One region of the Limosilactobacillus oris genome, then DNA from elsewhere that is predicted to be linked to it. Evidence: riboswitches for the same ligand, from Rfam matches in the RefSeq annotation. Region 1 holds a riboswitch; the other holds the start of a gene.
What was found. Region 1 has a riboswitch for FMN ahead of N4599_RS01120 (ECF transporter S component). Riboswitches for the same ligand answer to the same signal wherever they lie in the genome.
Positions count from the first base shown of each region.

Region 2: it holds a riboswitch for FMN, as region 1 does, so the genes downstream of both, ribD (bifunctional diaminohydroxyphosphoribosylaminopyrimidine deaminase/5-amino-6-(5-phosphoribosylamino)uracil reductase RibD) here and N4599_RS01120 (ECF transporter S component) in region 1, are expected to answer to the same signal.

Region 1 covers NZ_CP104398.1:213,482-220,713, reverse strand. Annotated here, with positions in the region: gene rpsA (30S ribosomal protein S1) at 1-763, opposite strand, end outside; gene cmk ((d)CMP kinase) at 836-1,522, opposite strand; gene N4599_RS01135 (SAG1386/EF1546 family surface-associated protein) at 1,551-2,132, opposite strand; gene N4599_RS01130 (RecQ family ATP-dependent DNA helicase) at 2,227-3,660, opposite strand; gene N4599_RS01125 (helix-turn-helix domain-containing protein) at 3,650-4,690, opposite strand; gene N4599_RS01120 (ECF transporter S component) at 4,909-5,487, opposite strand; FMN riboswitch at 5,581-5,700, opposite strand; gene N4599_RS01115 (pseudouridine synthase) at 5,894-6,610, opposite strand; gene scpB (SMC-Scp complex subunit ScpB) at 6,610-7,215, opposite strand; gene N4599_RS01105 (segregation and condensation protein A) at 7,193-7,232, opposite strand, start outside.
Region 2 covers NZ_CP104398.1:1,309,019-1,316,250, forward strand. Annotated here, with positions in the region: gene ribA (GTP cyclohydrolase II) at 1-464, opposite strand, end outside; gene N4599_RS06640 (riboflavin synthase) at 468-1,070, opposite strand; gene ribD (bifunctional diaminohydroxyphosphoribosylaminopyrimidine deaminase/5-amino-6-(5-phosphoribosylamino)uracil reductase RibD) at 1,063-2,121, opposite strand; FMN riboswitch at 2,274-2,416, opposite strand; tRNA gene N4599_RS06650 (tRNA-Ser) at 2,533-2,620, opposite strand; gene N4599_RS06655 (winged helix-turn-helix transcriptional regulator) at 2,665-3,066, opposite strand; partial or broken gene N4599_RS06660 (NAD(P)-dependent alcohol dehydrogenase) at 3,204-4,314, shown strand; gene N4599_RS06665 (low molecular weight protein-tyrosine-phosphatase) at 4,515-4,976, shown strand; gene N4599_RS06670 (M1 family metallopeptidase) at 5,095-7,232, shown strand, end outside.

The DNA of each region.
Region 1 (7,232 bases):
CCTTAACCTTTACGTCTTGACCAGCAGACAGAACGTCTGACGGCTTGTCAACGTGGTCGTAGGAAATTTCAGAAACGTGAACCAAACCATCAACGCCGCCAAGGTCAACAAAGGCACCGAAGTTAGTCATCCGGGCAACCTTACCTTCAACCACGTCACCTGGTTGTAATTCAGCAAAAATCTTTTCAGCAGCTTGTTCGTGTTCTGCCTTTACGATTTCCTTGTGGGAAAGGATCAGCCGGTTTTCGCTTGGTTCGATTTCAACAATCTTGAATTCCAGTTCTTGACCCTTAAATTGGTTCAGGTCTTCAACGTAGTGATCAGTGATCATTGAAGCAGGAACGAAGCCACGTACTCCAGCATCAACAACTAAACCACCCTTAACTGCCTGGGTAACCTTAGCAGTGATGGTTTCACCATCATCAAACTTCTTCTGAATGTCATCCCATACCTTACGGGCTTCCAGACGACGGTGAGAAAGTAAGTAACTACCATTTTCCTTATCATTGCCAATCTTAGAGATGACAACTAAGTCTAATTCGTCACCTACTTTAACTGCATCATTGATGTCTTCAACTGGCTTGGTTGATAATTCCTTAGCAGGGACGACACCTTCAACCCCTGCATCTTTAATACCAACGATAGCTTGGCGATCATCATCGATTGCCAATACTTCACCCTTGACAACATCGCCCACCTTTACAGTTTCGATGCTATCAAGCGCTTCTAACATATCGTTCTTGTTTTCGTTGTTTTCAGCCATTAAAAAAAATCCTCCTTGCAACAATCAACTCTGATGACTATTTTACTAGAAAACTTCACCCTTTTCCAGTGTTTAAGCCAATTCGTTGAGAGTTTTTTCAATAATCGTGCTAATCCGGTCAACAACTTCGTCGATCGTTAAGGAAGTCGTGTCAAGGCGGACCGCATCTGGCGCCTGAACGAGGGGTGAGACCTTCCGTGAAGAGTCCTTCTGATCCCGCAATTCAATTTCCTTTTGCAGCTCCTCCAGCGAAGCAGTTGCGATCCCCTTTGCCTTATTTTCGACGTACCGGCGGCGGGCCCGTTCGTGAGCGGTCGCGACCATAAAAATCTTGACGGGAGCGTTTGGCAGAACCGTTGAACCAATGTCGCGGCCGTCCATGACAATCCCGCCTTCTTCAGCAATCTGCCGCTGCTGGTTAGTCATTTCTTCCCGGACTGCTGGAATGGCGGCAACTGCTGACACATTTTTGTCGATCCGCCCCTGACGAATAGCCGTCGTGACGTCGCGGCCGTTTAAGAAAACCCGCTGTTCAGGTTCACCCGGAGCAAAACTAATCTTAATTTCCCGGGCGAGTTGACTTACCCGGGTTGAATCCGTCACCGCAATCCCTTGGTCAAGGGCTGCGAGCGTCACTACCCGGTACATTGCGCCAGTATCGCAGTAAACATAGTTAAAGCGTTTGGCAACAAGTTTAGCGACCGTCGACTTGCCGGCCGATGCTGGACCATCAATGGCCACTTGAATTCCTTTTTTCATAATAATGAACTTTCCACTCCCTAATGATTTACCGTACCCGAAGCTGTTGTCCAGGGTGAATCGGTGTATTGATTGAAATATTGTTCAGCCGGGCCAGTTCTTGAGCTGTTAACCCGTTCTGCGCCGCAATTCGGTAAACACTTTGCCCCCGACGCACAACCACGTACTGCCGGTTGGCAGCCGGTTCCCGGTTGCTGGAGGCCGTTTGACCGGCAGTTGATTGCCTCGTCGTCATTGTCTCCCGGGCAGCGCTGTTAGTCGAACTGTTAGCTTGGCTGGCGACCCTTGAAGTGCTGCTAACTGACCGGTGACTGCTGGTTGAACTCACCCGATGAGTTGATTTTTTTTTACTACTCACCGCCGCAGTTTGCTCGGTCCGTGCCGGATGGTTAAACGACTGCTTATTGTTTAACCAGAAAATCAGTGGTGAAGCAGCAAGGACGATGATTAAGACCACTAAAACAGTGGTAATGGTCGAACTATGAGCCTCCTGCTTCCGTCGTTCCGTCCGCGATAGGTGGCCGGTGCTATCGAAATCTTCATTATCAGTAAATTTCTTATCCCACAATTCATCGTTTTGGCGGCGGCTTTCTTCTCGCTTCTCACTCATAAGCTATGCCCCTCCCCTCTATTGAAAGTTAACATTTTGATTGTAGCGCACTAATTTGTCCCTTGTCTAGCTGGTAAAAACCGAAAAGGTAACTTTAGCTAAGATTTAATAAAGTCCGGAGGTGCTGATCCCAATTATCGTTAACCGTCTGGCGGGCCTGCTGCTGCCGGGGCGGCAAGAGTGACTGACTGCGCCAGTCGGGAACTTCACTGTCACAACACCGGTCCTGCTCAACCACCTGCTCGCCAAAGTAATTGAGCAGGAAAGCCCGGCGGCAGAAAGTGAGGCGCAGGTACTTTTGCACTTGTGCTAACTGCCGATTGGTCTGACGGTGCCGCTTTTTAAACGCCGCGACAATTTGGTCGGCAGTGTAGTGCTGGCGAAAGTAAAAAGTAAAGAGTTCGTGGTTCCTGCCTAAGGCTGCCGGTGGCAACTGCCCCGCACGAACTTTTTCCAGCAGGCCGAGCGGCGGCAGGTCGACGGTCGTCAGCTGCCGGGCCAGCAGGTCATCGCCAGGGCAGGTCAGCAAAACCGCGACGCTTTGCCGCCCATCACGACCAGCCCGGCCAATTTCCTGTACGTAGTCAGCAAGGTTGGTCGGCTGGTGGTAGTGGATGATGAAGCGGATATCGTCCTTGTCTACCCCCATCCCAAAGGCACTCGTGGCACAAATCAGCTGAAGGTCGTCAGCCATGAATTGCTGCTGAACACGAAAACGGTCGGCGGCAGGCATCCCCGCATGGTAGGCCGCCACAGCTAATCCGCTTTGCTTTTGCAACCAGTCAGCGGTCGCCGTTGCAAGGCGGCGACTGGCGAAGTAAATAATCCCTGCTCCGGAGAGTTCTTTTACCAGTTGGAGCAGCCTGGTTGCCTTTTCATCCGGTGAAGCCAGTTCCTCGACTGCCAGAAAAATATTTGCCCGGTTGACTGACCGCCGGATAACCGTCACCTCGTCAGCTGGCAGGCCCATTTTAGCAATAATATCCGCCTGAACACGTGGGGTGGCCGTAGCGGTCAGCAGTAACGTCGGCGGGGTCCCCAGTTCTTCCCTAAACCGGCGCAGCAGCAGGTATTCCGGCCGGAAGTCTGGGCCCCACTGGGAAATGCAATGGGCCTCATCGATGGTCAGCATGGCAACATTGGCCCGGCGCAGACAAGCAGCAACTGCCGAATTGGCTAGGATTTCCGGGGAGGCAAAGACAAATTTTGCCCAGGCCAGCTGGCTTAATTGCTGGTCCCGGGTTCGCCGGTCCTGGCCGCTTAGCAGCAAGACCCGTTTCTCGCCACGGCGGTGGAGGCGATCAACTTGATCTTGCATTAGTGAAATCAACGGCGAAACAATTAAGACGATTCCGGGGCGGAGGTAGGCTGGAAGCTGGTAAAGCAGCGATTTTCCTCCCCCAGTAGGCAGAATTGCCATGGTGTCCTGCCCCGCTAAAATCGCCTCAATCGTTGCCAACTGGCCGTCACGGAACTCTTGATAGCCAAAGTGCTGCTGTAATGCTTGGTAAAGCCGGTCACGATTCATTTTGCGAATACTCCTTATAAATTTGGTACAGGCGAAAATAATAAAAGTCACTATTCTCATCGCCGCTCCAGCCCTGAAAACGCCAGTGGATCGCATCACCGCGAAAGTGATGGTCTAAAAATTTCCGCTGCTCTGCTGGCAATAGTTGTGCCCAGTCAAGCTGCTGGGGCGTCAGGATCGCAGCTGTCAGGAGGTGTTCACGAACGGTTCCCAGTTTCAAACGCCGGCGCTCTGCAATCCTAACAAGCTCGAGCCCCTGGCGTGCTAGCTGGACGGTTGTCTGACAACTACGCGAAATTGGTGCTGACGCAATGAGCGGCCGCGCCAGACTCGCCAGCGGGCCAGCCGTCCGCCGTGAAAAAGCAGTAACGGCTAACCACAGATCATGGTCAAGAACCAGGGCATCAGCCGGACTGAGCTGGAGGTGGTCAGCTAGCTGGTTAAGCGTCCACCCAGCCTGGTTATGACCAATCAAGCGGTTAACCAATGCCGCCACCAAGCGTTGGTCCTCATTAGCCAAGGCACCAGCAAGGAGGTGCAGCTCTGCATATACTTCCTGCACAAACTGGGCTGATTTAAAGTGCCGAAACCAGCCCCGCACCGCTTCCTGGTCCGTAAAGGGAACGGCGAGGGGTGCATAGTAACGGTTGTGGTATGCAAGCTCGGAAACCACTTGAAACCCCAGCAGGAGGCGTCGCTGAACGGTCTGCGTATTGGCAAGCCAGTACCAAGGATAAAAGTGGGGCTGGTAAGGTGACGGTTGGCTTTCCTCATAGCTAACCCCGGCCGCCGTCAGTTTTATTTCGTCAGCACCGACGCGTTCAAGCAGGCCCGCTCCAATTAACGCCGCAACTTCCTGGTCAAATTGCGCCCGGCTGAGGCGGCGCCGCGCACCGAGCCAGGTTAAAATCCCGTAATGCTGGGCCCAGAAAAGGGTCGACACCGTCTGCCGATTAGCCAGGACGTTCTCAATCACCCGTTCTCGCCGCGGCTGGTGGTAGCTGCATAAGCGCAGTAAGTATGTATTCATCACCACATTCCCCCTCCCCCTTTAAATAATACGGTAAAAGCGGTCGTTTCCATGTAATTCGGGGCAAAAAGTTTACCCGGTCGGTAATCAGGCTCATGGTGCTGACGCACGGTTGCCAACCTGCAACGGCCCTGTCCCAAAATTACTTTACCACAAAAAAGAAAGAAGACTCCACCTACACTTCCCGTGCAAGTGAAGTCTTGCTATCCTGTCAGTAATTATTCCATCCGGTGGCGCTGCAGCCACTGCCGTAGATGAGCAACGATTAAGATAAAGACGATCGACAGCAGCAAGCCCTTGACAATGTTAAACGGCAACACCCCCAGGGCCACTAGCTGGGCTACCGGCAGTGAAGACTGCCAGTGCCAAACCGCCATGTAGAGCGGTGTAATCACCCAAAGGTTCAGTAGAGACATCACTACGGTCAGCACCAGCGTTGCCAGCGGAATGGCCGTTAGCGCCTGCCGCTTAAAGGACCATTCCTGGTGCCGCCAGACATAGTAAAACGGGAATAACAACGCTAATGACGAAATGAAGTCACTGCCAACCCCAATCAGGTCACCGATTGCGAAACCATTGACCATCGCGTGCAGAAAACACTTGATGAAGGCCACCACGACCCCCGCTAACGGTCCGTAGAGGTAACCGCCCAGTAACACCGGGATATCGGAAAAATCGATTTTAAGGTATGAAGCAACCGGAATGATGGGAAACTCAAACATCATTAGGATAAACGCTAAGGCACCCAAACAAGCGATGCCAACCATCCGTTGAATACGCTGATGTGATACTGTCATAAATCAACAACCTCCATTGAGATTGCCTTCGTTGGCCCTTCCACAAAGAAAAGGCGCTGTTAACTGCTTACAGTCAACAACGCATTACTTTATAGAAATCTTCTCTATACCAGACTTTACTGTCGGCACTGGACTTACACCAGATTCAACCGTTCACACGGGTTGCGGGCTGTAACCGCCGGTCGGGAATTGCACCCTGCCTTGAAGACGAATCAGTTCATATTGTACGTTTTCATTGTAGCGAGATTTCCGCGCCGTGTCAACGCTGATGGCTTCTAGCAACCACGCCTTGCTTCGCGGATATTCGCCTTTTTCATCCGTTTTACCATCCTTACTCCGCCTTTAAAACTAGAGAAGAACCAGTTCCCTGTCTCTCGCCTGCTGGGGTCCCTGTCCTGCCTATAGCCTACAAGCGGTTCAACCGTTTGACTTCTTCAGGGCGCAATTCCCGATAGTCCCCCGGCTGAACTCCCTGGAGGTTCAGGAAGCCGTAACTCTCACGGTGAAGTTTAATCACCGGGTGACCGACTGCCGCCAGCATCCGTTTGACCTGGTGGTAGTGCCCCTCATGGATTGTTAGCTGCACGATACTCGTTTTCTTTTCCCGGTCGGTGCCCTTCAGCCGGGTCTTGGCCGGCTTCGTTCGCCGGCCATCAACTTTGACCCCCGTCCGCAATTGCTTCAAGTCATCATTACTGATAAGTCCCTTGACCTTAGCGACGTAGGTCTTATCAACCGCGAACTTAGGGTGCATCATCTTGTTTGCTAAAGCACCGTCATTAGTCAGCAGCAAGAGACCGGTCGTGTCATAGTCCAGACGGCCAACGGGATAGATCCGCTCTTCAATTTCGTCCTCCCGGAGGATATCAACAACCGTCCGGCGGCCCTTTTCGTCATGCGCACTCGAAATCACGCCCCGCGGTTTGTTCAGCAGATAGTAAACCTGCTTTTCCCGGTGAAGCGGGACCCCGTCAACTTCAATTTTATCCTTAGCGGTGACCTTCGTTCCTAAGGTGGTAACCGTCTGTCCATTAACTTGGACGTGTCCGGTCGCAATCAACTTTTCCGACGCCCGCCGGGACGCCACGCCGGCCTCCGCCATCACTTTTTGTAAACGTTCCATTACTCATCCTCCTCATGCCGTTCCCGTGACTGCAACGCCGTCAGGAACAAGTCCCCGCTCAGCGCACCGTCATCAGCATCCGCCTGTTTTGGCAGTGCCGGTAATTCATCGAGCGTGGTCAGGCCAAAATAGTTCAAGAAGTTATCGGTCGTGATGTACAAAAACGGCCGCCCAGGGGCATCTAACCGGCCCTTCGTGTCAATCAGCCCCCGTACCATCAACTTCTGAATTCCTCCCGAGCTTTGCACCCCGCGGATGCTATCGATTTCTAACCGCGTAATCGGCTGGCGGTAGGCAATGATAGCGAGGGTCTCCAGCAGGGCAGTAGTAAGCGGCACCGTCAATGGCACCTCAAAAAAGTGCTTGATCACCGGAGCCAAGGCTTGTTTGGTCGCCAGGCGGTAGGTATCGGCACTTTGAAGGAGAATCAGTGCCGAGTCCTGATCCTGCGCGTACTTGGCTTGGAGAGCAGCCAGCATTTCACGCAGGGCCGGCTTCATAAAACCAGTAATTTTAGCAAGATTGCCCAGGGTGATACCCTCATCCCCACTAATAAATAACAGGCCCTCCACTTGGGCCAGGTTACTTGCTTGTATCTTCGTCATCAATTCGCGTTCCCTTC
Region 2 (7,232 bases), 910 kb from region 1:
ACTCCCGCCAGCTTGGCGAGGTCGACCGCCGCCTCGGTGTGACCGTTCCGTTCCAGTACCCCGCCAGCCTTGGCAACCAGTGGGAAAATATGCCCCGGCTTATAAAAATCAGCGTTCCGGGAAGCCGGATCCGCCAGGTGGCTAATCGTTCGGCAGCGATCAAAGGCAGAAATCCCGGTGGTGGTTGAATGGTGGTCGACGCTAATCGTAAAGGCCGTGCCGAACGGGTCCGTATTATCGACCGTCATCTGCCGCAGTTCGAGCCGGTCAGCCACGGCAGGCGCCATCGGTACGCACATCAACCCCCGGGCGTGCTTGGTCATGAAGTTGACCTTAGCGGGCGTGGCCTTGCTAGCCAGGCCGACCAAATCACCTTCGGCTTCCCGGTCAAGGTCGTCCATGACAATGACCAGCCCGCCCTGTTTTAGCTGTTCAATTGCTGCTTGTATTTTCTTAACGTCCATCGTTTATTCCGCCCCTCTCTGCAAATTTGCGACAACGTACTTGCCTAAAATGTCGGTTTCTAAGTTAACCAAACTTCCTTCCTGGAGCTGGTCGAGGTTGGTCACGGTCTGGGTATGCGGAATCAGACCGACGGAAAACCATTCTGGACCGACCGCCATAACCGTCAGGCTGACCCCGTTGATGGCGACGCTCCCCTGGGCAACGACCTGGCCTTGAAGCCGGTGCGGGAGGGCGAAGCGGACCTCAATCGCGTTTTCGTTGACCCGGCGCTCGACCACGTGCGTCACCTCATCGACGTGCCCCGTAACAATGTGGCCCTCCAGGCGGTCGCCAACCTGCACTGACCGTTCCAAATTGACCAGGTCACCAGTGTGCCGCTCCCGAAAGGTCGTCTTCTCAAAGGTTTGGGGCATCAAGGTCACCCGAAACGCCCGCTGGTCCCGAGCAACCACGGTCAGGCAGGTACCATCAACGGCGACCGAGTCCCCGATTGCCAGTTCCGTTAATATTTCCGCGTTCGTCGGCGCCAGCGTCAGTTCGATTGTCTCGCCCCGCTTTTGCAACTCCGTAATTTTGCCAGTTCCTTGTACTAATCCACTAAACATCTTGCCGCTCCCTTTCCGCAATTCGGACGTTGTTTCCTAAAAGTTCTAGCTGCTGGTCTTGAAACCGCCACGTTTCTGGTGGCGCAAAGACCGGCACCCCTTCCTGGCCAAGCATGACCGGGCTAAGATAGGTCAGGACCTCCTCCACCAGTCCAGCCCGGGCGAAGGCGGCGTGAATCGTCGGTCCACCCTCGACATATAATGATTGAACGCCTTCTTCGGCCAGCACTTGAACGACCGCCGGTACCGAACAGTCCGGTAACACAAAGACCCGTGCCCGCGGACCGAGGCGGTCGGGCAAGGATTCCCTTTCCGTGAACACCCAGGTGGGTGCCAGGCCGTCCTGAAAAAGTTGACGGTCAGAATAGTCCGCCAACCGACCCCGGCGATCCAGCACTACCCGGATCGGCAGATGGTCAAGCTGGGTGGTCGGCAGCAGGGTTGGATCGTCCACAATCGCCGTCGTGCTCCCGATGACAATTCCCTGAAAACCGGCCCGTTCTTGGTGGACCCGCCGGTAAACCGCCTGGTTGGTGATTGCCGTCCGTTGCCCAGGCCCGGCGCTAACCCGACCATCGAGACTTACCGCCTGTTTGAGGGTCACCCAGGGACGGTGGTGACGGTAAAAGAAGTTGTAGTGCGGGTTAACCTGTGCTGCCTGCTGAGCACCGACCCCGGTTACCACTTCAACCCCGTGCTGGCGCAGGGCGGCAACCCCTTTACCAGTGACTAAGGCGTGGGGATCGAGCTGGGCGACAACTACCCGCTGGATCCCAGAGTCAATAATCAGCTGGGTACAGGGCGGCTGTTTGCCGTAGTGGTTGCAGGGTTCTAGGGTCACATAGAGGGTCGCTCCGGCAGCCTGCCCCGGGGCAAGTTGGCTGAGGGCATCCCGCTCCGCATGGGGACCGCCATAGGGCTGGGTATGCCCCGTTGCCAGCACGTGACCGTTTTTGACCACCACGGCCCCGACCTGAGGATTCCGCCAGGTTGCCACTCCGGCCTGCTTGGCCGCCGCGACCGCTAGTCCCATCAAATCTTCATCATTCATCACGTCACCTTCCCATCAAAAAAAACGTCCTGCGACTTCTCACGGGGCGTTTTCTGCTGGTTTGCACTAGGTTGGTTCCCTGGTTTAAAAAATTAAAACCCGGATAACATGCGTGCTATCCGGGGCCATCTTTAAACTGGTAGTGTGTACAGCGTTTTCTTCTCCCATCCAGACTATACTGTCGGTACCAGACTCGCACTGGTTCAGCCACTAACCACTGTTGGCTAGCAGGTCACGGACTTCAAGTTGCCTTGTCACCGTCGGTTGGGAATTTCACCCGGCCCCGAAGAAAATTGCGTTTGAATTTATCTTTAGTGTAAACTTGCACTTTCTGTTTGTAAAGCGTTTTTTTGCTGGATACCTATCCACCCAAATAAAAAGAGGCCTCCTCAACGGAAGACCTTCACACAACGGAGAATGAGAGATTCGAACTCTCGCGCCGTTTGCACGACCTACACCCTTAGCAGGGGCGCCTCTTCAGCCACTTGAGTAATTCTCCAAAAATTCATTGCTGGGCTAACCCAATAATCTCATTATAACATATTACTCATTTCGTGGGTGAAGACCAGGCTCACTAATACAGCCATACGAATATCCAATCGTCACCTGGGGGTTGTTTTCTTTAACCAGCTGCTCTCCCGTTAGCGACAGCTTCACCATCAATTCACGGATCTGTTTGCCGACCGGGGTGAGAGCATACTGTGTCTGGGGCGGCATCGTTGGGATAATCGTCCGGCTCACTATTCCAGCCGCAATCAGCACTTTTAGTTGCTGCGACAGCACCTTTTTGGTGACTTGGTCGTGATTTTCAAGGTTAACGTTGCGCAATAGTTTACCAAAATGTTGATCTTGCTTGCCCAGTTGGCAAATAATGGAAGTCTTATACTTTCCCTTCACCAGATCAATCAAGTAGTCAATCCCTAGCAAATATGTATTTCGCGCCATTTTGAACCCCTCCCTAGTTACCTTTTTGATACCAGATTACAATAAAGTGCCTTCTTTTAGCAACTCGTGAACTATTTTTCAATATGAACTGAATTAAGGGTGTCATGATATTAAATCAACACTACGGAGGTGTAATTATGAAAGTCACAGCAGCAGTTGTTAAGGACGTCGGTGCGCCATTTACCATTGAGGACAACATTGAATTACACGAGGTCGGCCCAACCGACTTACAAGTTCACATCGTTGCCAGCGGACTTTGTCACTCTGACGAAGCAATCCGGGTCGGCGAAGCATCAGTTGGTTACCCAGCGATTCTCGGACACGAGGGCTCCGAGATCGTTGAGAAAGTTGGCGCCAACATTACCGACTTCCACGTTATTTTATCATACTGGACTGATGGAACCTGTGATAAGTGTTCCACGGGTCACGCCGGCCAATGTCGCAACTACACCGAGGGGCGACTTAATGGGAGTACGGCCAGACGGTGACTACAATTTCAGCAAGGATGGCCAGCACATTTCAAATATGCTCAACCAGTCCTCATTTGCAACTACCACGGTCGTTGAACAACGGAACGCCGTTAAGATCGACAAGGACCTTGACCTGCGGAAATTTGGCCCGCTCGGTTGCGGCTACGTTACCGGTTCTGGGACCGTCTTAAACGCCCTTCAGCCACGGCCAGGGCAAACTATCGCCGTCTTTGGGACTGGTGCCGTTGGCCTTGCTGCAATGATGGCCGCCAAGATTTCGGGTTATACCAAGATCATTGCGGTGGACCGGAACGATAACCGACTGGAACTTGCCAAAGAGCTGGGCGCGACCCACACCATTAACACTAACGATGCGGAGCCGGTTCAAGCAATTAGAGATTTGACAAACGGCTATGGCGGCGACTTCTCAATCGACACCACTGGAGCACCGGTGATCACTAAGGCTGCGATTGACGCCTTGACCATCGGGGGAACCTGTGCCGGAATCGCCGTTACTTCCAACTCCGTCAACATCAGTGAATGGGGTGACCTCAGCGCCTTTGACAAGAATTTCATCGGGGTTTTGATGGGTGATTCAGTACCACAGCTTGACATTCCACGGCTGATGGAATTTTACAAGCTGGGCTGGTTCCCGTTCGACAAGACTGAAAAGTTCTATGACTTTGATCAGATTAACGAAGCCAACGAAGATTCTAAGTCCGGCAAGGTTATCAAGCCTGTTTTAATTATCGATAAGGATTACCAACCAGGCGAATAAATCTGTGCTAGATGAGCAAAGCCCTCTGCTACCGTGATAGCAGAGGGCTTTTTGTGATGATTCGTTGTACGCCGACTCATCAACAATTGCCTAACCGGGTATGCAGTATTGGCCAAGTCCCCGCCCCTGCAAAGCTCCGCCAAAGCCAGTATAATTTAATACTGTCGCACAGCGTTTGAACACTGAAAGGAGCTCGCAAAATGAAAGTTATTTTTGTCTGCCTCGGTAATATCTGCCGGTCACCGATGGCGGAGGCGATGTTTAAACAAATGGTTCGGAACGCTAACCTCCAGGACCAAATTACCGTTGACTCCGCGGGAACCAGCGACATTGCCGCAGGCCTCTCTGCTGACTCCCGAACGAAGAAAATTCTGGATAAGTATAACATCCCTGATGACGGCATGATTGCCCGGCAGCTCAACGACCGGGACTACCAAGAAACCGACTACATCATCGTGATGGACCAGATAAACATGGTCGACGCTAAGGACATGGCTCCGGCGGGACTCGCTGGCAAGGTGCACGGAATTTACGAGACAACCCCGAGCAAGCAGGGCAACTGGATCTCTGACCCGTGGATCACCCACCGCTTCCAGGAAACTTACGACAGTCTGAGTGAGGCCCTGCCAAACTGGTTAGAACGGATTAATAAGGAATTGTAATATTTTATTTGGCTGGGATTGCTCCCGGCCTTTTTCATTTTCAAGTCTTAGGGCCAGCGGAATCCATCCCCAACGCGGTATAATAAACCTATCTTAGACAAAAGAAGGGAATAATCTTATGGCAGAAAACACACGACTCTATGACCTTTTCCAGCCCGACCATTACGATGTCTACCTCGACATCAACCGGGCGAAAAAGACCATTGCGGGAAACACGACCATTAATGGTCACGCTAGCCAACCCGTAATCAAATTAAATCAAAAGTACCTCCACATCACCGCGGTCACAGTGGACCAGCAACCGGTACCTTTTACCGTCAAAGACGATGAAGAAGCGGTCGAAATCACCCTTCCGGCAGCCGGCGACGTCAAACTAAGCGTCGACTACACGGCCTCATTGATCGATACCATGATGGGGATCTACCCATCCTACTACGAAGTCAACGGCGAACAGAAGCAGGTCATCGGCACCCAATTTGAAACTACCGCCGCTCGCCAGGCCTTCCCGTCCGTCGATGAACCCGCTGCTAAAGCGACCTTCAGCCTGGCAATCAAATTCGATGAACACCCTGGCGAAACGATCATTGCCAACATGCCGGAGAATCACGTGGAAAACGGCGTTCACTACTTCGACGAAACCGTCCGAATGTCGACCTACCTGGTTGCCTTTGCCTTTGGTGAACTCCAAAGCAAGCTGACCACAACTAAGTCTGGTGTCCGGGTCGGCGTCTTTGCAACCAAGGCCCACCAGCCAAAGGAACTCGACTTTGCCTTAGACATTGCCAAGCGGGCAATCGAATTCTACGAGGACTTCTACCAAACCCCGTACCCGCTGCCGCACTCCTGGCAACTAGCCCTGCCCGACTTTTCGGCTGGGGCGATGGAGAACTGGGGGTTGGTAACCTACCGGGAAGCCTACCTCCTGCTTGACCCCGACAACACCTCGCTTGACATGAAGCAGCTGGTCGCCACCGTCATCACCCACGAACTGGCCCACCAGTGGTTTGGTGACCTGGTTACGATGAAGTGGTGGGACGACCTCTGGCTCAACGAGAGCTTTGCCAACATGATGGAATACGTCGCCGTTGACGCCATTCACCCCGAATGGAAGATTTGGGAACTATTCCAAACTTCTGAAGCCCCAATGGCTCTGCAACGAGACGCCACGGACGGTGTTCAACCAGTCCACGTCGATGTTAACAATCCGGCCGAGATCGACTCCATTTTCGACCCGGCAATCGTGTACGCTAAGGGATCGCGGATGCTAGTGATGATGCGGGCGCTCCTTGGTGATAAAGCACTGCGGGAAGGTTTGAAGAACTACTTCGCCGCCCACCAATACAATAATGCCGCCGGAAATGACCTCTGGCAAGCCCTTGGCGACGCTTCCGGCCTAAACATCGGCCAGATTATGCACTCCTGGCTTGAACAGCCCGGCTACCCTGTCGTCACGGCGACCGTAAATGACCAGGGGCAACTCGTACTTAGCCAACAACAATTCTTTATCGGCGACGGTCAGGATACCGGCCGGACCTGGCAAATTCCGCTCAACAGCAACTACCCGGCCGCTCCACAGATCATGGTCGATCAAGAAGTTGTCCTAGGCGATTACCAAGACTTGCGGGAGACCGCCGGCGAACCATTCCGTCTCAATCTTGGCAACAACTCCCACTTTATCGTCAAGTACGATGACCAGCTCCTCCAAGACATTCTGGACCACGCTGATCAGCTGGACGCCATCAGCCAGCGACAATTACTTCAGGATTTGCGCCTGCTTGCCGAGGGACAGCAAATCTCCTACGCCGCCCTGCTACCACTTCTGGCCCACTTTGCAGATTCCCAGTCCGCCATCGTCAACTCTGAACTCTACCACATCGCCAACAGCCTCAAGATGTTCGTAACGCCAGGCTCAGCAGAAGAAAAGCAGCTCAAACGCTTCTTTAACCTGCTCAGCCAGGGTCAGGTGGCCCGACTCGGCTGGCTACCAAAGGACGGCGAAAGCAACGATGACCAGCTGACCCGGCCATACGTCCTCAACGCGGCCCTCTACGCCCACAACGAGGAAGCCATTAAAGCGGCCCACCAGATTTTCATCGACAATCAGGACCAGCTCGTCAGCCTGTCCGCGGATGTGCGGGGCCTGATTCTGAAAAATGAGGTCCAGAACTTCGGTAGCCACGATCTCTTTGACCAGTTGCTGACCGCCTACCAGCAGACGACCGACCCAAGCTACAAGGCTGACCTGCGGATGGCAAT